One region of the Paenibacillus sp. FSL W7-1279 genome, then DNA from elsewhere that is predicted to be linked to it. Evidence: riboswitches for the same ligand, from Rfam matches in the RefSeq annotation. Region 1 holds a riboswitch; each other region holds the start of a gene.
The links. Region 1 has a riboswitch for cyclic di-AMP ahead of MKY82_RS28605 (TrkH family potassium uptake protein). Riboswitches for the same ligand answer to the same signal wherever they lie in the genome.

Region 1 (7,386 bases):
GATCACGAAGTGAATCAGGAAGCCACTCGGCATCTAAACCGACCTTTATGAACTAGCGCTAAACCGTTGCAACGACAAAAAGCTGCCGATTTCGGCAATCGTGTGAACAACTTGTGTCATGTTTCATGTTACTCCTTTTTTTCTTATAATGGAATTGCAATATAATTATTAATCGTTATAATCTATACGCATAAGCAATGTTTTGCACGCATGTCTATTTTATATAGGAGGAATTCCATGTTCGAAGAACTGGACATGTTCGCCGTCGTTGTAGAGCAATCCAGCATAAACCAGGCCTCCAAGCTGCTTAACTTGTCCCAGCCAGCCCTGTCCCGGAAAATAGCCAAGCTGGAGGACCAGCTCGGGCTGCAGCTGTTCAACCGCCGGGGCAAACGGCTGGAGCTTACCTCCATCGGACAGATTGTGTACACCTTTGCCCTGGAGCAGCGGCAGCAGCAGATCAAATTCATGCAGACGTTGGCCCATTACCGGGAGGGGGATCAGATCTCGATCAACCTGGGGGCCAGCCTGACCACCCTTCAGACCACCTTGCCCCCGCTCGTTAACGCATTCATGGAGCGTCATCCCGCGGCCGAAATCAAACTGATTACCGGCAAGACCCATGAGATCGTTTCTTATGTAAGAGATAAACGCGTCGATGTCGGCATTGTCGCCTCCTCCATCAACCAGCCCGGATTAAACTGCATCCCGTTGTTTGATGACCATCTGGAGCTTGTCATCCCTTCTTCACATCCGCTGGCGGAGCTCGAGGATGTTGGAATCGAGCAGCTTCAAGGCTTGCCGATGATCATTTTCTCGACTGGAACCTGGTACCGCAAGCTGACGGATGACCTGTTCCACCGCTGGGGCATAATGCCGGATATCCGGATGGAGATCGACTCCTTCGAAGCGATCGTCAGGCTCATCCCGACCTGCAAGGCGGCCGCACTTCTGCCCAAATCCTATCTCAGGCCGCAGCTGTTATCCGATAACGGGCTTGTTGACATTCATATTCCGGCCCTCATTGAAACCCGGCGGACGACTTCACTGATCTACGGCCAAGCCTCGGATTTAAGCAAGGCGGCCAGCCGCTGGATTGACGAAACGGAAATTCTATTCCGTAAGCTGGAGGAGGACAAAATGAAGAAAACCTGACGATATGCATGACCGTCAGGTTTTTTCTTCTGTATTTATTTTTCGAGCATATTCACAACCTCAGACTCAAAGCGATCCACATTATCATTGGAGCCGATAACGACCATAATGTCGCCGGAGTTCACCACATCCATGGCTGTCGGCGCTACGATGATGCCGGATTGTTTATTCAGGGCCACCACGCTGACACCGTAACGAACCCTCGTATTGAGCTCGCTAAGCGTTTTTCCGTCCATGCAGTCCGTGACCGTCATCTCCACAATCAGATAGTCCTTGGATAATTCGATATAGTCAAGCAGATTGGGCGTGACAAGCTGGTGAGCTACCCGGATCCCCATATCCCGTTCCGGAAAGATCACCCGGTCGACGCCCAGCTTCTCCAGCGCCCGGCCGTGCAGCACCGAAATCGCCTTGGCAACGACCATGGCGACACCAAGCTCTTTCAACAAGATGGCGGATAAGATGCTCATCTGAATATCGTTTCCGATCGCAACAATGCCGCAATCGAAGTTACGGATACCGAGCGATTTAAGCACCTCTTCATCGGTAGCATCCGCCACCACCGTGTGTGTCAGCAGCTCGCTCATATCCTCGACAACCTCTTCATTTCGGTCGATGCCGAGCACCTCATATCCCTGTTCCATCAGTTCAAGCGCCAGGCTGGCGCCAAATCGTCCCAAACCGATGATTGCAAATTGCTTTGGTTTCATGTCTCTCCAGTACTCCTTATCCAATAATCATTTTGCCTTCCGGATGACGATATAATTCTTTACCCTTTTTCGGCCCCAGTGCATAAGCAAGCGTCAAAGGCCCCAATCGCCCTGCAAACATCGTAATGCTGATCAAAACCTTCCCGAACACCGTCAGATCGGGCGTTAAGCCCATGGAGAGACCCACCGTACCGAAGGCGGATGTCGTTTCGAATAGAATCTCCAGGAAATCCCCTTCCTCTGTCGTCGACAGAATCATCGATACGGTCAGAACGAGCAGCAGTGCCAGTAATGCAATGGTCAGTGCCTTCAGCACCCGCTCCTGGGCCAGGCGATAACGGAACATGACGATGTCTTCACGCCCGCGCATCATGGCGATGACCGCCCCCACCATAATGGTGAAGGTTGTTGTTTTGATACCACCCCCGGTTGACCCTGGGGATGCTCCGATAAACATCAGAATAACGATAAAAAATTGCGTGGCCTGTCTAAGCCCCGTAATATCTATAGTATTCGCGCCAGCTGTACGCGGCGTTACGGATTGGAATAATGCGCCGAAGAATTTTCCGCCCCAATTCAGGGAGCCGAGCGTTCTCGGATTGGTGAATTCAAAAATAAGAATGACGATAAATCCAACCAGCAGCAAGGTAGCCGTCATGGTGAGCACTACTTTGGAGTGCAAGGAAAGTCTCCGCTGTTTCCGGAAATCAATCAGATCGGATAATACGATAAAACCGATGCCGCCCGAGACGATCAAAAACATCACGACAACGTTGACTACAGGATCATAGACATACCCGGTCAAACTCCGAAAATCGCCAAACAAATCGAAACCGGCGTTGTTAAACATCGTGACTGCATGAAAAACGCCATAATAAATCGCTTGGCCGATCGGCATATCAAACGCCCAGCGGATCGATAGAATCAAGGCACCGCAGGCCTCGATGATCAGGGAGTACAGGAGCACTCTGCGAATCAGCCTTACGATTCCTTCCATCGAGGACTGATTCATCGCTTCCTGCAGAATGAGGCGATCCTTGAGCGATATGCGCCTTTTGAGAGCCAAGGCAAACAAAGTGGCCATCGTCATGAATCCGAGCCCGCCGATCTGAATCAGCAGCATGATCACGATCTCTCCGAAGGAGCTGAATGTCGTTCCTGTATCCACCACAACCAGACCCGTTACGCAAGTTGCCGATGTCGAAGTGAACAAGGCATCGATAAATTCCAGCGGTTCACCTGTACTTGTGGATATCGGCAGCATTAACAGCGCCGTCCCGATGAAAATAATAGCCGCGAAACCAAGCACGAGAATCTGCGGCGGAGACAACCTGAGCCAGTTCAATTTAGAGTTCAATCGGTCACCTTCTTAAAAAAAATCAAGAAAAAAAGACACTGGAAAACGCAGTGCCCTTTACGGTCTGGTTCCTGTGCTGCAGCCTACGAGGTTAGCTGACGGATTCGGGCATTTTCACAGGTCGCCCTATTCATTATTCTGGGAATAATGAAATTCACCCCAATTACATGGTTCCCCCATTTTCAGTACGAAATTCGGCTGGAATATTCGGTTCCTTGAAGCATGATGTGATTATAACGCAATCCGGTACGTAACCCAATGCCGTTTTTCACCCAAAAAATCTTTAAAAGAGCGCGAATTGGGCATATTCAAGAATACAAGCATAGGGTTCTCTAACGTTTTCGAAACCTTTCATTCATTTTCATCGATTTGTTTCATTATTCCGGATATTGGGATAAGCTGCTTATGACTTTCATAACTATGTTATATTGACTCTATGCGTTCTTAATCAGGCATATCGAATACCAGTGGGAGTATCAACTTTCTTAGAGGAGGAATTTCATGAATCGTGCAAGAGAGCCCTTGAAGCTGAAGCCCAAACTGAAGCAGCTCATCGCGCCTGCCGCAGTCGGCCTGATTCTGTTCCTATTATTTCAGGTGTTTCCGTCGACGAATTCGGATTCTACCGAGATGGCATCTCCGAATATCATATCCAAGGAGCAGGCTCGGCAAGCGGCTTCAAGCTTTGCTCAGGAGTTTTTGCAGTTTATGGCTGCAAAAACGGATGACACGCTGGTTACATATCAATCCAAATCGGAACTTTACGGATATCTGGCGAAAGAAAAAAGACTTTCGGAATACAACAAAACCTATGAAGCCAAATATCCCTATGACGTATACCGCGTTCGCTTCAGCGAGCCGGGTGGCGATGCCCTCAATGTGGACGTGCACATGCAAAATTCAGGCATTGTCGGCTTCTCATACGATTACACCCGCTCCAGCTATGACCGGATTGAGCTGAACAAGGGCGATGTGCAAAGACAGATGCTGCTTGTCGTCGAGGACGGCATGTCATTAGCCGAGAAGCAGGCTCTTGCGGAGCCTTGGCTCCAGCGAGCGGGCTATGACCTGTCGCATCTGGAGCTGGTCACGCGGGAAGGGGAACCCCAGCTCCGGTATGTGGATCCGGATTCCAAGATCGGCGACTCCAGATTGGAGCACCGTTTCACCTTCGAGCAGGGAAAATTACGCTCCTATGAGCCATCTTTTTCGGTCCCGGCCGCCCATTCCGCCTATGTCAACAAGCAGACCCAAGATGCCACGCTGCTGACGCTCGCAGGGTATGGCCTGTTCACCCTTATCCTTGGCATTCTTGCGATTGTGTACAGCGTGAAGACCAGAGCCTACACGTCGTTTAAGCGCGGCCTGTTCCTATCGGCGCTGCTGTTTGTCATTCAGATGCTGAATACGTACAATCTGATTCCCGTTTTCAAATCCGAGGGAATGTCGCAAACCGGCATACTCGGGATGATGATTTTCTATGCGGTCTATTCGCTCATCTTCTCCGCACTGCTCTATTTCTCCCTTGTCGGGGGCAGCGGGCTATGGCTCAAAGAAGACGGGCTCAATCCATGGCCGCGCGCCAAAGAACCCGGATACGGTCATTATGTACTGGACAGCATGAAGCTGGGGTATATGTGGGCTTTCATCCTGCTTGGGGTCCAATCCATTATCTTTGTCGTTCTGGGCCTGACCTTGAATACATGGTCCACCACGGATGCCACACAGTCGCCTTACAACATGCTCTATCCTTGGCTCTTTCCGCTGATGGCTTGGCTGGCCGGCATATCCGAGGAGGCCGTCTATCGGCTGTTCGGGATCAAGATGCTGAAAAAGATTGTGCGCAATACGTTCGTGGCCAGTTTGATCACCTCGATCATCTGGGCGCTCGGGCATACACTCTATCCGATATACCCTGTAATTTCCAGGCCCATTGAACTGGTTATCATCGGCTTGCTGTTCAGCTACATCTTTTTGAAATACGGGTATTTGGCGGCCATGTTCTCCCACGTCATCTTTAATAGCATCTTGATGGGCATTAGCCTGATCCTGCTCAAGGATACCAGCAACTTGCTGATGGGTGCGTTCTACATGGTGCTTCCGGCGATGGTCGCCTTTGCGATTTACCGTTTCAATCCAACAAAAAAAGAGAAGCCGTATGTCACGACTCCTCCTCACGAAGTGCATTAAGAATTTCCGTTGCTAATTTCTCACCGATTGAAAGGGGCTTGAAGTCTTCGACTGAAGCCTCTTTTATTTTTTTGACTGAGCCAAAATGCTTTAACAGCAGCTTGCGGCGCTTCTCTCCAATGCCCGGGATGGAATCCAGCTTGGAGGATACCATCGATTTGCCGCGCTGTTCGCGGTGGAAGGAAATCGCAAACCGGTGAACCTCATCCTGAATGCGCTGCAGCAAATAGAACTCCTGGCTGTCCCGGGGAAGCGTAACCGGCTCCGGCGGGTCTCCGACCATGAGCTGCGCGGTTTTATGCTTGGCATCCTTCACAAGCCCGCAGACCGGGATAAACAGCCCCAGCTCATTCTCAAGCACATCGATGGCGGCCGAAATCTGTCCCTTCCCTCCATCGACCACAATCAGATCGGGAAGCGGCAAATTCTCCTTCAAGACGCGCTCGTACCGCCGCCGGATGACTTCACGCATCGTATCATAATCGTCCGGTCCCAGCACGGTACGGATCTTGTACTTCCGGTATTCCTTCTTGTCCGGTTTCCCATTGGTGAATACAACCATGGCCGATACCGGATTGGTCCCCTGAATGTTCGAATTATCAAATGCTTCGATCCGGTTCAGCGACTGGAGGCCGATCACTTCGCCCAGATTCGCCGCGGCAACCGAGGTGCGTTCTTCATCGCGTTCAATCAAGCGGAATTTCTCGTCCAAGGACACCTTCGCATTATCCGATGCCATGCCCACCATCTGCTTCTTCAAGCCGCGCTGCGGCACATGCACCTTCACGCCGAGCCATTCCTGCAGGGCGGCAGCCCCTCCTGCTGCATCCACGATGCCCGCAGCTTCCGCCTGCTCCTCCTGTGCCTGGGCAAGGGCAGCCTGCTGCGCATCCAATGCCCCTGCGGAAAGCGGATTCGCCGAATCCACGGCTTCCTCTGGGCTTCGCACACCTGCATCCGCAGCCGTTCCCGTAACCGACTCCGAATCAGCCTCGTCTATCAACAGAGGCTCAGGCAGCAGAATTTCCTGCGGCAATGCAGGATTATCACTGTAATACTGGGCAATAAAAGACATAAAGTCGCTGTGCGCATCGCCGTAGAACGGAAAAACGGATTTGTTGCGCTGCACCATTTTCCCTTGGCGCATGTACAGAATCTGCACGCACATCCAACCTTTATCCACAGCATAACCGAATACGTCGCGGTCCCGCGTATCCGTCGTCGTAATCTTCTGCTTCTCCATCAGCGTATCAATATGGATGATCTGATCCCGCAGCTCTTTGGCTCGCTCGAAATACAAATCCTCCGCGGCCTCCTGCATCTTGCGCTGCAGCTCCTTCTTGATCTCCTCATGCCCACCGCTCAGAAATGAAGTAATCTCCCCGGTGATCTGCTCATATGCAGACTTTGGAATCTCCTTCACACATGGGGCCAAGCATTGCCCCATATGATAGTACAAGCACACTTCTTTCGGCATGACGCCGCATTTGCGCAAAGGGTACATCCGGTCCAGGAGCTTCTTGGTCTGCTGTGCCGCATAAGCATTGGGGTAGGGGCCAAAATATTTGGCTTTATCTTTAAGCACCCTTCTGGTCACTTCCAGACGGGGATGCTCTTCATTCGTTATTTTAAGATATGGATAGGTTTTATCATCCTTCAGCAGCACGTTGAATCTCGGCTGATGGGTTTTGATCAGGTTGCACTCCAGAATCAACGCTTCCATGTTGCTGCCGGTTACAATGTATTCGAAATCGCGGATTTCCGAAACCAGCATCTGGGTCTTCCCGTTATGGCTTCCGGTAAAATAAGAGCGTACCCGGTTCTTCAGCACTTTGGCCTTGCCCACATAAATAATCGTGCCTTCATGATTCTTCATCAAGTAACAGCCGGGCTGGTCCGGCAGCAATGCCAGCTTGTGTCGAATATTTTCCAGCGCCTTCTCCTGGTCCTGAAGCTGTTTGGCAAAATCGTCCA
Region 2 (7,386 bases), 1.3 Mb from region 1:
CAAGGATCACAGCCTTGCCAAGCTAAGGTTGCCTAAACCCATCAAGAGCGGGGAGAGTGTTACCATTCATTTGGAGTTCGAGGTCGAGCTTCCCAAAATATTTGCCCGCATGGGAACCACCGAGAATTTTATCATGGCTGGCCAATGGTTTCCGAAAATTTCGGTCTATGAACCGGCCGGTCTTCGCGGAAGAGCAGAGGAAGGCTGGAATCTTCATCAATACCACGGCAACTCCGAATTCTATTCCAACTTCGGCATTTACAGCGTTCGCATTCGAGTGCCCGAAAATTACATTGTCGCCGCGACCGGATTCCCTACCAAGCCTGCCCAAAAATCAAACGGGGAAAAAATTTATCAGTTTTACGCGGATGACGTACATGATTTTGCCTGGTCGGCATCGCCAAACTTTGTCACGGCAGAAGAAGCATTCTCCGCACCAGGCGTACCTGGCGTCCGCATCAAGCTGTATCTCGATCCAGCCCATAAAGACTTATAGGAGCGTTACTTTGATGCCGCCAAGTCGGCACTCGCTTCGTTTGGAAAATGGTACGGAACCTATCCGTACTCCACGTTGTCCATCGTCGTTCCGCCTGAATCGGGCAACGGTGCAGGCGGCATGGAATACCCGACGCTGGTCACAGCCTTCGGTGCCAAGAACGATTCGCCGGGATATGAACTGGAGCGGACCGTTATTCATGAGATCGCCCATCAATATTTTTACGGAATGATTGCAAGTAACGAATTTGAGGAAGCGTGGCTGGACGAGGCCTTTGCAACCTATGCAGAAGAACGAGTGATGGAAAAAGAATACGGTATTACCTCCAATACGGCGGCTCAGGGAGCATCCATTACTTCCCCTGCACCGCTGAAGATGGAATCCTGGAAATACAGCTCTCACGAAAACTACGCACTGAATGTATATACGAGGGGCAAGCTGGTGCTGCAAGGCATCGAACGGCAGGTCGGTCCACAGATGATGGGCAAGATTATGCATACCTATGCCCAGAAATACCGGTTCAAGCATCCAACCACATCTGACTTTCAGAAAGTCGTCGAGCAAGTAAGCAAAACGTCCTGGCAGTCGTATTTTGACCAATATGTATATGGAAGCCAGATGGCGGATGTCGCCATCGACGTGATCAAAACCAAAAATAAAGGCACGGCTGAAAATCCTCGGTATGAGTCCACGGTCCAGATTACGAGCAAGGACGGGGATATCACCGATGTGCCGATCGTGTTCGCCTTTGAGGACGGCAAAACGGTGGAACGAACCTGGAGCGGCAAAGACGGCAAAGTGGCTTACACCCTGGAATACAGCTCTCCGCTCGCCTGGGCCATGGTTGATCCGAAGTACTCCATCGTCCTGGAGAATAAACACATTAATAACTATATGAAGGCAGGAATGGATCCGACGGTGGTTACACGCTGGAATCTCAGTATTACCAAGCTTGTGGAGACGCTGTTCGGCAGCCTGTCATGGTGAGGGGGGAGCACATGAAAAGTTACGCAGGCCAAGGGTGGATCAGTGTTAAAGACCAGCTATACGTCTCGATTCTGCTCTTCTTATACCGTTTGCTGTGGGGATATTGCCTGTACCGACTCGTAAAATCGGCAGTCGTCCCCCTTCTGATGCGATATCCGGATTCCGCCCCTAACGAGCTCAGCCGTCTTTTATTCTTCTACGAGGGCGAGATGAGCCTGTCCTTGAGCAGCACAGTACACACTTACGGATGGCTTTTGGCCGGTTTGCTCTTGATCCGGATGTTCCTCACCCCGCTCATTCGGGCCGGCATCTTCTACAACCTTCACCAGGAAGCCAAGGGCGAGCGCGGTTTATTCTTCTTCACTGGCATGCGGAAACTGTGGAAACCCGTAACGCTATTCTATCTGGTTGAGCTTATTCTCACCTTCGCACCCGGTTACTGGATTCTGCCCAAAATCCTCCCGATTCTGCTGAATGGAATTCAGGAGCCTGTACTGCTGCTTCATGCACTGCCCTATGCAGCTGGCTGGTTCTTGTACGCCTATCTGATCCGCCTGTTATTGCTCTATATGCAATTTGGCCGTACCGGCGATTCCAGCATGATCAGCTCTATCCATGCGCTCTTCCGCCGCTTGGGCACAGCAATGCTGTTATCCATCACCATCGGCGGATCCGCCTGTGTCATTCTGCTGCTCCTGAGCTCGGCCTCGCTCTTCTGGGCCGGGTTGATCGGCTTAATTATTCAGCAGGCCTCTTATTTCCTGAATGGACTTTTCCAAATTTGGGCAATGTCCGCTCAATATCATTTGTGGAGAGATTCCTCCTCACAGCATCCTTAATGGTTACAATTCGTCACCCTATAATAATGAAACACGCTCGTGAATAAGCTGTAATCAGAAGCGACACGTTTCTATCCCGCGCTAGATTTTACAGAGAATAAGAGTTCATTTATCCTCTATATTACAAATTTCTGAACGCCAAATTACAAAAAAACCTGTTCCCTCAAGATGGGGACAGGTTTTTTTGTTTAAAAATAATGTTTCCTCGTTTGCCAAATTGTTAATACTCTGCTAAAATAACGAATATGTTAGTAACAACTTTGTCATCTTTACTGTAACTTTTATGTAGGAACGTTGTAATTCGCTAACTATGTTGGAACGTCAAACGTCAATGAATGGGTTCATCAACATTTCAAGGAGCCGAATTCCCATAACGATATGGGAAGCGGGGGATCCGTTTTGGGTGAATTGATCTCGCAAGAGAGGGATCATAGGGGACCTTCAACCGAACCCTTAAGCTAACCTCGCAGGCAATGGAAGGAGCTTTTGTTTTGAAAAAGAAGTTAACGGCTGTTTCTCTAGGCCTCGCACTCGCACTCACATTAGGGACCGGAAGCGCTTTCGCCGATTCCAAATTAAATACTGCAATCAAACCAGCCATTGGTGTTTCTTACAAAACAGGTGGAACTACAACGAATGGATTTGACTGCTCCGGATTCACCAGCTATGTTTACAAGAAGCTTGGTCTTAGCCTGCCCCGCACGTCTGCAGCTCAATACAAAGTAGGTACGGCCGTATCCAAGAGCAACCTGAAAGCTGGCGATCTCGTGTTCTTCAACACATCCGGTAGAGGTGTATCTCATGTGGGTATTTATGTCGGGAGCGGCAAATTCGCTCATTCTTCATCTTCGCGCGGTGTCATTATCAGTCCGCTGAGCCAGAGCTATTACGCTAACCGATATGTAGGCGCTAAGAGAATTATGAGTCAGAATACGTACAAATCTGTAGCTGTGAGCTACAATTAATGTTGGAACTTAATTGATTTACTCTTACAAGAAAGCCCTGGGTTTATGAGATTGTGCCGATCTCATCCAGCGGCTTTTTTCTTTTGTTGATTTGTGTGTATACCTTTATAACGTTCAGGACAGCAAAAAAGTTCCCGCTTTTCGAAAAAAAATAAAATTTATTATACAATTTCACTTCACTTCGCCATGTCTTCACATCATCTATCCTTTATATACCCTTCTCTCCCTTCATTAAACACCCATTTTGGAAAAATATTGATTTTCCTTGGTGCTTCGACAGCTAATGCTATTGAAAAATAGCGAAATTCACCAAGAAATAATTGCCAATCTCGCTTGCTGTCTGATAGAATGGACGCAGTAACAACTTTGTCATTAATGTAAGTGCTTTAATATATAGATTGCTATGCCTCGCGGCATCGAAAAGGAGCTTTCCATGCTGAAGAAAACATTATCGACAGCAGCCCTAAGTATCACGCTGTTGTTCACTTTGGGCGTTGGCAGCGTCTTTGCTGATCATGCGCTGGATCAGGAAATCGATAAGGTTCTAGGTACAAGATACAGCTACGGTGGTACAACCACGAGCGGTTTTGACTGTTCCGGCTTCACCATGTATGTTTATGCTAAACTCGGTCTGAAGCTCCCGCATCAATCCGGCTCTCAATTCGACATGGGGACAAGCGTGTCCCGTAAGGAGCTGCGCGCTGGCGATTTGGTGTTCTTCAACACATCGGGCCAGGGCATCTCCCACGTCGGCATTTATGTCGGCGATGGCAAATTCGCCCATGCTTCCTCCAACCGCGGCGTGGTTATCAACCGCCTGGCAGAGGATTACTACGATCAGCGATACGTGGGTGCAAAGCGTATCATGAGCGATGATAAGTATGAAGAGTCGGTCGGTGAATCATCCTAAGCTATAGAGGCTAATCTTCCCTATACATAATGCTTGCCCGTTAAAGGAGCCCTTACCTCTCTTTGGCGGGCTTTTTTGATGCAACCTGGATGCTCGTAATATGGTTATTATTTATGCAGACGATAGGAGGACTTCGCAAATGGATGCCACACCGATTACATTTCACACCGTGGTCATGCGTGAAGAGCACGCCGAAGAAATATGCGCCTGGGCCTACCCTCCCCCCTATAATATCTATGGCTTTCTTCCCTGGGAGCAGATGAAAGGGCTTGAGGTGGAGTTTGGCGATCCGGACATTCGCCGAAGACAGTACATCTCGGTTCTGGATGAGCGGGAGGCCCTCTGGGGATTTGCCCAGCTGTTTCCGATGCATGAGGTGACACGAATTGGACTTGGCATGCGGCCTGATTGGTGCGGGCGTGGAATGGGTAAACGATTTATGCAGACGATTGTCCGGGAAGCCAGACGGAGGCGGCCTGCCGACGAAATTGACCTTGAGGTAATGACCTGGAATGAGCGAGCAATCCGCGCTTATCAAAGGGCAGGCTTTCACATCACCGATACGTATGAGCGGCTTACGCCAACGGGCAATGCCCTTTTCCACTGTATGGTGTATGAGCCCCCTACAAATGAGGAATAGTAATCTTTGTCTATATGAAAAAGCACAATTTTGTGTACTTTTTATGAAGCTACGCCGTATAGTTGCTTTTTTTGTCACAACTGGCTATGCTGTCTATGGATGTTGGTTTATAATGGAGACAAGTGCAAAAGTGCAGTATACATAGAAGGGACGATATGACGATGCAAAAATGGATCATGAGCGGATTGTTCTTCGTCGCATGTGCGTTGGCTATCGCGCTGATGTTTACGCTCCCAGGTAAGGAACAGGTAGCTCAGGAAGAGAAGCCGACCATGCCGGAAGTGACTCTCGATGCAGCCGCAGCGGAAGCCACACTGAAAGCAAGCTGCATTAGCTGTCACGGCGACCAACTTCAAGGCGGCGCAGGGCCGGCTTTGAATCAAGTAGGCGGACACATGGATGCGGACGCGATCTTCAACGTTGTAACCAAAGGTCGTAAGGGAATGCCTTCCTTTAAAGACCAACTTAAACCTGAAGAAATCGCAAACATCGCGCTGTACCTTGCTGAGAAAAAATAAATCAGCTTATACGCAAAACACGCTTGCACCTGGAGTTGTTCCCGGTGCAAGCGTGTTTTTTTACATATTGGGGACTTCTAAAGGGACTAATGGCCTCCCCGTTCTATTGTCCCGACTTGCCATCCTTCGAACGACTCTTCTCATAGGCTTCGTTAAACTGCTGCGCTTCCTTAATATCCACAGCCGTAATGCCACCGTCGTCCCAAGAAGTGAGACGAAGTGTAACGACTTTATAATCTATGGTGATGTAGGGGTGATGTCCGAAAGCTTCCGAAATAGCTGCCACTTCATCAACAAAAGCGATTCCCTTCATGAAGGAGGAGAAGGTATACTTTCGTACAATCCATCTCCCTTGTTCAAATTCCCAACCCTCAAGCTTTTCCAGATGAGCCTCTACTTCTTGCTGCGTATAAAGCATCTTTTATCTTCCTCCCCGAAAAAAACCTATCTTAAAGCCGACTAACCGTAATATGGGCTATCTGTCATCTATTCTATTCTGCCCTGTTTCTGTTGATAACTGGAGTGATTACACAAGGGCCACAAAAGCCAACTCTTCCTCACCAATCAAAATATGTATTCGATGGTTCGTCTGATCATGCATGACCACGCCGCTGCCAACATTAATCACCGGCTCTGTGCCCAGCGCATAGAACAAATCCTCTGCCAGCGCCTCATGGACCTCATTTCGCTCGGCTTCGCCCAAATTGCCCCAATCCTCAGCTTCCATTTCAAAGAAGACATAGCTGTCGGAAATTCGCCCGACCGCCTCGGTCAGTTCTGCCAGAATTTCGCCATAATCCCTTCCGTGCTTAACGCCCATCTTAATCACTCCTTTCCTTGCCGTACTTAGCTTCGTTTCCCTTCCTTCCATTATACCGGAAATTACAACTAAAAAAAAAAGCCCGACCTGACGATAAATAGGATAACGCCCCACATAAGGGGCCCGGTTCTCCATGAGAGCCGTTCTGACGAATGGATTCGTTATTTTATTTCTCACGGATGAGGTGTGGTATGGAAATTTCAACAATTATAGGCTTAATAATCGGTATCGTCGCGGTACTGGTGGGCATGATCCTGAAAGGTGCCTCCCTTCTCGCTTTGTATAATCCGGCAGCCTATCTAATCATTCTTGGCGGTACGGCAGCAACTTTATTCATCGGATTTCCGCTAGTCGAGCTAAAAAAGATTCCGAAGCTGGTCAAGATGACCTTCGTGAAACAGAATCTGATGGACAAAACGGATATGATCAAGCTGTTTATGGAGTGGGCTTCGATCACACGCCGTGAAGGACTTCTGGCTCTGGAAACCAAAGTCGATGAAATCGATGACAGCTTCCTGCGTAATGGGATGCGCATGATCATCGACGGCAACGATCAGGAATTCGTACGTGACGTTTTAATGGAAGATATTAATGCCACCGAGGAGCGCCATCGTTCCGGTTCATTGATCTTCTCGCAGGCCGGTATGTATGCACCTTCCCTCGGGGTACTCGGAGCCGTTATCGGTTTGATCGCTGCACTGTCCCACATGGAAGATATGGGCGAACTCGCTCATGCTATCGGGGCTGCATTTATTGCTACCCTGCTCGGTATCTTCACCGGTTATGTTATCTGTCACCCGATTGCGAATAAACTCAAGCGTCTGTCCAAACGCGAGGTTGAAATCCGCCTGATGATGGTAGAAGGCCTGCTGTCTATTCAATCCGGTGTATCCACCATTGCAATCAATCAAAAGCTCTCCGTGTTCCTGACACCGTCCGAACGGGCTGAGCTCAGCGAGAGGGAGGCTGGTGCTAGTGAGCAAAAAGACTAGGCACGAGCCGCATGAGGAGCATGCCGACGAATCCTGGCTTCTTCCTTACGCAGACCTACTGACCTTGCTTCTGGCCCTGTTCCTGGTGCTATACGCCATGAGCGCGACAGACGCACGCAAATTTCAAGAAATGAGCGAAGCCTTCAGCGTTGCTCTCACTGGCGGGACCGGCGTGCTGGATTACAGCAAAACGGAACCCAGCGATGATCCGCCCAATAT
Region 3 (7,386 bases), 1.8 Mb from region 1:
TGAGCAGCTGCGCGGCTCCCGTCGTAATCAGCGGATAGAGAAAACCGCATAACACGATAAATACAAGGCTCGTTCTTAGGGCCATGCCCAGAGAGACGCGAACTGCCCCCGCCCCGGCGCGAGGCGCAGCGGATGATTTTTGCAACGGATTATTCATGGTTCCTCGATCCCTTCCTTCATATCTTCCATATAAACCATTTTCGAGTTATCTCTATTCCCCGGCACGATAATCATTTCTAGATCCATAGATGGACAATCATGTCGATTAGCTTAATCCCGAGGAACGGTACGATCACGCCGCCTAAGCCATAGACCAGCACATTGCGCTGGAGCAGCTTCGACGAGCTCATCGGTTTGTAGGCTACGCCCCTCATCGCAAGCGGAATGAGCAGCGGAATAATGATCGCATTAAAGATCAGCGCCGACAGAATCGCCGACATGGGAGAACCCAATCCCATGACGTTCAGAACATTCATGCTCGGTATGGCAGCTGCAAACATCGCGGGAATGATGGCAAAATATTTGGCGACATCGTTCGCGACGCTGAACGTGGTCAGCGCGCCACGCGTCATTAGCAGCTGCTTGCCGATGGCAACCACCTCGATAATCTTCGAGGGATCCGAATCCAGATCCACCATATTGGCCGCTTCCTTGGCTGCGGTGGTACCGCTGTTCATCGCCAGCCCCACATCGGCCTGGGCCAGCGCCGGGGCGTCGTTCGTACCGTCACCAGTCATCGCAACCAGCTTGCCTTCGGCTTGTTCTCGGCGGATGACGGCAATCTTATCCTCGGGCTTGCTCTCGGCGATATAATCATCGACACCTGCTTCTTTGGCAATCGTCGCTGCGGTAAGCGGATTGTCGCCCGTGCACATAATCGTCTTGATGCCCATCCGGCGCAGCTGATCAAACCTTTCCTTCATGCCCGGCTTCACGGTATCCTTCAAGTAGATTAGACCATAGATGCGGTTATCCACGGCAACAGCGAGCGGGGTTCCGCCCTCTGTCGCGATGGCATCAGCGCTTGGCGTCAAATCCGAAGGGATGGAGCCTCCTTGCGACAGCACCCAAGCTTTGACGGCATCTACCGCACCTTTGCGGACTTTTCGCCCATCCTTGAGGTCCATCCCACTCATCCGGGTCTCTGCCTTAAATTCGATGAAATCCGCCTCAGCCGTCATGCTTTCATCTGCTTCGAGACTTTCCTGCTTCAGCAGCTCCAGCACGGAACGTCCTTCCGGCGTTTCATCCAGCAGTGAGCTCACGCCCGCCCATTGCGAAAGCGATGCATGCGATTCGCCGCCGACGGGAATCAACTGGCTGGCCATCCGGTTCCCGAACGTAATGGTACCCGTCTTATCCAGAATCATCGTATTGATGTCACCGGCAGCCTCCACCGCCTTGCCCGACATCGCCAGCACATTGAACTGCGTCACCCGGTCCATGCCGGCAATCCCGATCGCCGACAGCAACCCCCCGATCGTGGTCGGAATGAGACATACCAGCAGCGAGATCAGCACCGGAACGGACAGCTCGATGCCAAGATACTTCGCAATCGGAGCGAGCGTAACGACAACGATCAGGAATATCAGCGTTAAGACGATCAACAGCGTATTCAGCGCAATTTCATTCGGCGTCTTCTGGCGAGAGGCTCCTTCCACAAGCGAGATCATCCGGTCGATAAACGATTCCCCGGGATCGCTCGTAATCCGGACGCGGATCGTATCGCTGACAACCCGCGTCCCCCCGGTGACCGAGCTGAAATCGCCGCCGGCTTCTTTAATGACGGGAGCGGACTCGCCGGTAATCGCCGATTCGTCAACGGACGCAAGGCCCGCAATGACTTCCCCGTCCCCGGGAATCATCTCGCCCTGCGTGACGATCACGATATCTCCTTTGCGAAGATCCGTGGACGGCACGGATTGTACCCCTCCGTTCTCCATCACTTTATGTGCCGTCATTTCCTGCTTCGACTGCTTAAGGGAATCGGCCTGCGCCTTTCCGCGTCCTTCGGCAAGCGCCTCTGCGAAGTTTGCAAACAGCAGCGTCAACAGCAGAATGACAAATACCGCCACATTAAATCCGAGACTGCCCTCTGTTCCGAAATAGGATGGAAATAACGTCATCAACAGAACAACCAGCGTCCCGGCCTCCACAACAAACATGACCGGATTTCTCATCATCAGGACGGGATTCAGCTTCGTGAGGCTGTCTTTCAGCGCCTGACGGACCATCTCTTGGGACATCGCTTTTTTTCTCGTATTATTCATGGAAATAGGCCACCTTTTCTATTAACGGATCGTCAGATGCTCAGCAATCGGACCGAGCACAAGTACTGGCAGGAAGGTCAATGCACCGATAATCAGAACCGTCGCGATCAGAATGCCGGCAAACAGCTTATTATCTGTCCGGAACGTTCCGAGCGTCTCGGGAACCCATTGCTTCCGCATCAACGAGCCGCCCACTGCCAGCAAGGCGATCATCGAAATGTAACGTCCGAATAGCATGACCAGTCCGGTTGTCACGTTCCAGAACGGCGTGTTATCCGACAGTCCCTCAAATCCGGAACCGTTATTAGCCGCGGAAGACGTGTATTCGTACAATACCTGCGAGATGCCATGAAAGCCCGCATGGGCAATGCCCGCCTGCCCCGCATCCGTCATCAGCGCAAGTGCGGTCGGAGCCAGAATGATCAATGGATGCACCAGGATAACAACCGCAATTAGCTTCATCTCCCGCGCCTCTATTTTTCTCCCTAGAAATTCGGGTGTTCGGCCAACCATAAGACCAGCCAGGAACACCGCCAATATCGCATACATGAGCATGTTCATTAGCCCGACGCCTTTTCCGCCAAAAACGGAGTTCAGCATCATCAGGGATAGCGGCGTTATCCCGCCAAGCGGCGTGAGCGTATCATGCATGTTGTTGACCGACCCGGTCGTGGCCGCGGTCGTCACCGTGGTGAACAGGGAGGACTGGGCGATCCCGAACCGGACCTCCTTGCCCTCCATGCTGCCTTGGGAGGTATCCATACCCAGCTGGTTCAGCGCCGGATTGCCGTTCGTTTCAGCCGCATAGTTCAAGGACAGGAATCCGATAAACAAGGTCATCATTACCGAGAAAATAATCCAGCCCTGCTTACGGCTCTTCGCGAACAAACCAAATGTGTAAGGAAGCGCCGCCCCGAGGCTCCACATGCACAGGATCTCGATCACATTGGTCAGCGGGGACGGGTTCTCGAACGGATGCGCCGAGTTGGCCCCCATAAACCCGCCCCCATTGGTGCCCAGATGCTTGATCGATTCCAGCGCAGCCACCGGTCCCACCGCTATTTGCTGCTCGCTTCCTTCAAGCGTCGTGACGCTGAGCGTAGGCTGCAAAGTCTGCGGCACCTGCAGCGCAACCAGTACCATCGCAATGATAAATGCGGCCGGAATAAACACCCGGGTGTGGGCTTTGACGAAATCTTCAAAAAAGTTGCCGACGGTTGTACCCTTGCTGGTCACCGCCCGGATAAACGCAATCGCCACGCATAGCCCGGTCGCCGCGGACGCGAACATCATCATCGTAATGACGGCCATCTGGGCCATATAGGATAATCCCGACTCCCCGCTGTAATGCTGGAGATTCGTATTCGTCATAAAGCTGATGATCGTATTGAACGACAAGGTCGATTCCATATTGTCGATACCGTTCGGGTTGAAGGGCAATACTCTCTGTATCCGCAGAATCAAATACCCCGCCGACACGAGCACGATATTCGTTATCACAAAGCTGACGGCATACCCTTTCCATGTCATTCCCTTGCGTTCTTTCAACCCAATCAGTGCGAAGATCGGTTTCTCCAACCAGGAGAACCATTTATCCGTTCCATTCCCCTCATTGCGAAACACCTGATATAGATAAGTTCCGAGCGGCTTTACCAGCAGCACCAGAACGAGTATAACGATGGCAATTTGTAAAATGCCCATGACGAATGCCTTCCTCCTTCAGCTGTTTCCCTAGAATTTTTCAGGATGAAGCAGCGCGTAAATCAAATATAGAAAAATAAAGAGCGTGCATATTAAAATGATCATCACGACTAATCCACCTCCGGTTCCGAAACCACGCGTCCGCACCAGAACATAAACAGCATGAGCAGTCCGTAGGTTCCTCCCAAGATAAGCACCATATATAAATCCTGCATGAATACAACCTCCTAAAACCTCATGGTCACATCAGCCAAGACGCTTAGCTGACAATGGATGAAGTCAGGAAGGATACCTGATGATGGTTCGTATGAAGCACCACATCGGCCCCCAGTCCCTTATATATCAATCGCGGATTGCTGGAATGGGTAATCACATAAATCGACTCCGTCGTCCATGTCCGGCAGATCCGTAAATAGCGGCAGCACAGGTTCAAGCTGCTCTCGAACAAATACACCTTGCTGACGGGAAACTCGGGAATGATCCAGGTTTGTTCATCCCTTGTATCGATAACGATCATGTTGGTGCAGCCTAGTTCCCGCAGCCTCTCCTGCTCAACCCGGTTGTTGGCTATGGCCGCAAACGAAATGTCCATATAGATCAACTTGCGGATAAATTCTTCCCCGGCCTTGTTCGGCGCGGATACTAGGATAAACTCCTGCGGTTTCTCCATCTTTTGTTCTCCTCCTAAAAAGTTCAGAAAGAGAAGACAACAACAAAGAAGCCTGGGGAAAGAGAAGAACTCTTCCCGCAGGCTTCTTCATCAGAACACGGTGAAATACACCGTGGCCCAAGTCCACGACAATCGTTGCCTCTCTCGATACGCTTACGAGGTTAGCTGACGGATTCGGGCGTGAGAGTCGCCCTACCCATAGACCGTTATCTTGTCCATGGGATTCACCCCTGAGAGATCAAGTTTATCTCCCGACTGGTTCCCCCGTTCCTTTTCCATTCAAGGACTCAGCGAAAATTAAAAACGAGTAGCATGTTATTCTATTAGCGATTGACTAACATTCAGGCCCGGCAAAACAGCACAGCATCAGGTTCGAGCGGTGAGAGTCGCATCATCCTGCATTTCCAGCGAAGGCCCATGGTGCCCTCGCCCGAGATTCGATCCATAAAGAACCCGGCAGCTCCCACACAGCCTTTAGGTCTTCATGGAACGGCTGCCCGTATGCCTGCTGCCGATGTCCGTCAATTCATAGTTCGTATCATACGTCCGGCCTTACAGGAAGTAAATGTGAGCAGAAACACGTGGGGCGTTATGTCGAACAGGATCTGTCCGGTTTCGCTCCATTATCTCTTGAATCCTGCTCTATACTATGTATTTCTCTTGTTTTCTTGTATTTATCGCAATATATCGAGATACCGAGATTTTGCCATGATAATAGATGACACAACCGAATGTACGCGTTTTCTTTTACGGTTTTCATCGATTTTCGGAATGTATCCGTCCAATATGGCCATTTACTTTTAGATTCCTCCGGCGTATGATTCATCCATCATTCGAAACACTCGTTTACGCTGAGCTCCCGAGCCTTAAGCGAAGCAGCCACTGTAGCAGGGCCACTAACGATAAATAGGCCTGGAGAGCGGGGTTACTCTGCTCACCAGGCCTTTTTGCCGTGCATATAACATTCCTATAAAGGAGCGCAGATCATGACGAAACTCATCGAGGCCGCACTGGCTCCCGTCATCGAAACCGCATCGCCTGCATTAAATGCAGAGCTCATCCGCTGCATGGAGATATTTCGTTTCGACCGGTGCTCGGCTGAACGCTTTATCCCCTGGAGCGACCGAGATTGGAACTGCGGGTTGTTCAAAATCAGCTGCAAAGACGCGGCCGGGTATGCCGAATATGCCCTGCCAAGCACAAGAGAATTCGCGGATCTGATCCGCTGGGCATCCGTCTTTACGAGGCTGAGAGGTATGCCCGTGACCGAGGCCATTCGCTATGCCCAGAAGCAGCAGCAGTGGGGATCCGCACGAATGCAGCTCGCCGTATCGGCCCTCGCCGATCTGGAGGCCAATCTGCAACAGCACATCACCCGTATGCGGTTAGGCAGCCTGCCGCTGGAGCGTTCCTTCCTGATGGACTGCTCGGAGGCATATTATTCCTTCTAGGACAGCTGCTAGAAAGAGCTACCGTTCTCTCTCCATTGCAATTGGTTGTTTTCCCCCCGCTCACTTGAACATATTCTTGAGCACCATCATCAGGTTGGCCGGCTTCTCTGCCAGCCGCCGGGTGAAATACGGGTACCACATCGTTCCGTAGGGCATATAACACCGGATACGGTAGCCGTCCTGTGCCAGGGCAGCCTGATCGTTCATCCTCAGTCCGTACAGCATCTGAAATTCATAGTCCTGTTTGTCTATGCGGCTCTGCTCGGCAAACACCTTCACCCAGTCGATGATGTTGTCGTCGTGCGAAGCAATCGCGACGTAGGCTCCCTGATCAAAATGCATTTTGATCAACTTCTTATAGTTGTCAATGACCTCCCGCTTCTGCTGAAAGGCGATGGTTCCCGGCTCTTTGTACGCCCCCTTGACCAACCGCAGATTTACGCCGGCACGCATCAAATTCTTGACGTCCTCCTCCGTACGGAACAAGTAGGCTTGCATTACGGTCCCCACGTTGGTCAGCCCCTCCTTATGGAGCCGCAGCGTCATATCAATCGTCGCCTGGGTGTACGGCGAATCCTCCATATCCAGACGAACGAAATTACGGTGCTCTTTCGCCTTTTTCGCCACCATTTTGATGTTCTCGTACGCCTTCTCCAGATCCAGCGCCATGCCCATCTGCGTCGGTTTCAACGATACGTTCGACTGCACTCCACGCCTCGCGATCCCTTCCACCAGCTTCAAATATTCCTCCCGATACCCGGCTGCTTCGTCCAGCGTCCGGATGCCCTCCCCCAGATGGTCCAGCGTGACAAGAATGCCCTTCGCGTTCAGCCTCTCGATTTCATCCAGCGCCTCATCCAAGGTATCGCCGGCAATGAATCGGCCCGCCAATTTCCGGCCGTACTTGATCGACAACCATTTCACGAGTTTATTGCTGGACACCGTCAGGATCACTTTGCGGTAAAGCTCGGTTCCGTCCATGCGCGCGCCCCCTCTGCAAGGTAAACCAAAAATGCACTCTATCTAACTCATATGCAAAAATCATGACGGCATGCAGGAAGACATACATATCTTACATAGAGGTTTTCACCAGGAGTTCCTAACCATGCCACCATGACGCATTCGCAGCTGGACCATTGGCCAGAAGCTTCGATTCATATCATGTTAAGGAGGGGCCTCCCCATGCGAGCATCTTTTCGGAACGAACCATTTATGGACTTCAACAACGAATGGAACAACAAGTTATACGACGCGGCGTTATCCGGGGTCGAAGCCGAGCTTGGCCAATCGTACC

Region 2: linked by a shared signal. The riboswitch ahead of MKY82_RS00500 (C40 family peptidase) and the one ahead of MKY82_RS28605 (TrkH family potassium uptake protein) in region 1 are both predicted to bind cyclic di-AMP.
Region 3: linked by a shared signal. The riboswitch ahead of MKY82_RS02420 (hypothetical protein) and the one ahead of MKY82_RS28605 (TrkH family potassium uptake protein) in region 1 are both predicted to bind cyclic di-AMP.

The regions. Positions count from the first base shown of each region.
Region 1 is NZ_CP150215.1:6,314,365-6,321,750, forward strand. Features, by position in the region: gene MKY82_RS28595 (LysR family transcriptional regulator) at 238-1,155, shown strand; gene MKY82_RS28600 (TrkA family potassium uptake protein) at 1,191-1,865, opposite strand; gene MKY82_RS28605 (TrkH family potassium uptake protein) at 1,882-3,222, opposite strand; cyclic di-AMP (ydaO/yuaA leader) riboswitch at 3,288-3,432, opposite strand; gene MKY82_RS28610 (type II CAAX endopeptidase family protein) at 3,724-5,412, shown strand; gene uvrC (excinuclease ABC subunit UvrC) at 5,384-7,386, opposite strand, start outside.
Region 2 is NZ_CP150215.1:99,775-107,160, reverse strand. Features, by position in the region: partial or broken gene MKY82_RS00510 (M1 family metallopeptidase) at 1-1,483, shown strand, start outside; gene MKY82_RS00505 (hypothetical protein) at 1,495-2,322, shown strand; cyclic di-AMP (ydaO/yuaA leader) riboswitch at 2,671-2,810, shown strand; gene MKY82_RS00500 (C40 family peptidase) at 2,814-3,287, shown strand; gene MKY82_RS00495 (C40 family peptidase) at 3,724-4,197, shown strand; gene MKY82_RS00490 (GNAT family N-acetyltransferase) at 4,337-4,837, shown strand; gene MKY82_RS00485 (cytochrome c) at 4,999-5,355, shown strand; gene MKY82_RS00480 (4a-hydroxytetrahydrobiopterin dehydratase) at 5,459-5,773, opposite strand; gene MKY82_RS00475 (hypothetical protein) at 5,882-6,175, opposite strand; gene motA (flagellar motor stator protein MotA) at 6,367-7,167, shown strand; gene motB (flagellar motor protein MotB) at 7,151-7,386, shown strand, end outside.
Region 3 is NZ_CP150215.1:573,190-580,575, reverse strand. Features, by position in the region: gene kdpC (potassium-transporting ATPase subunit KdpC) at 1-157, opposite strand, end outside; gene kdpB (potassium-transporting ATPase subunit KdpB) at 237-2,270, opposite strand; gene kdpA (potassium-transporting ATPase subunit KdpA) at 2,292-3,971, opposite strand; gene MKY82_RS02420 (hypothetical protein) at 4,231-4,641, opposite strand; cyclic di-AMP (ydaO/yuaA leader) riboswitch at 4,776-4,944, opposite strand; gene MKY82_RS02415 (hypothetical protein) at 5,628-6,092, shown strand; gene MKY82_RS02410 (proline dehydrogenase family protein) at 6,153-7,073, opposite strand; gene pruA (L-glutamate gamma-semialdehyde dehydrogenase) at 7,275-7,386, shown strand, end outside.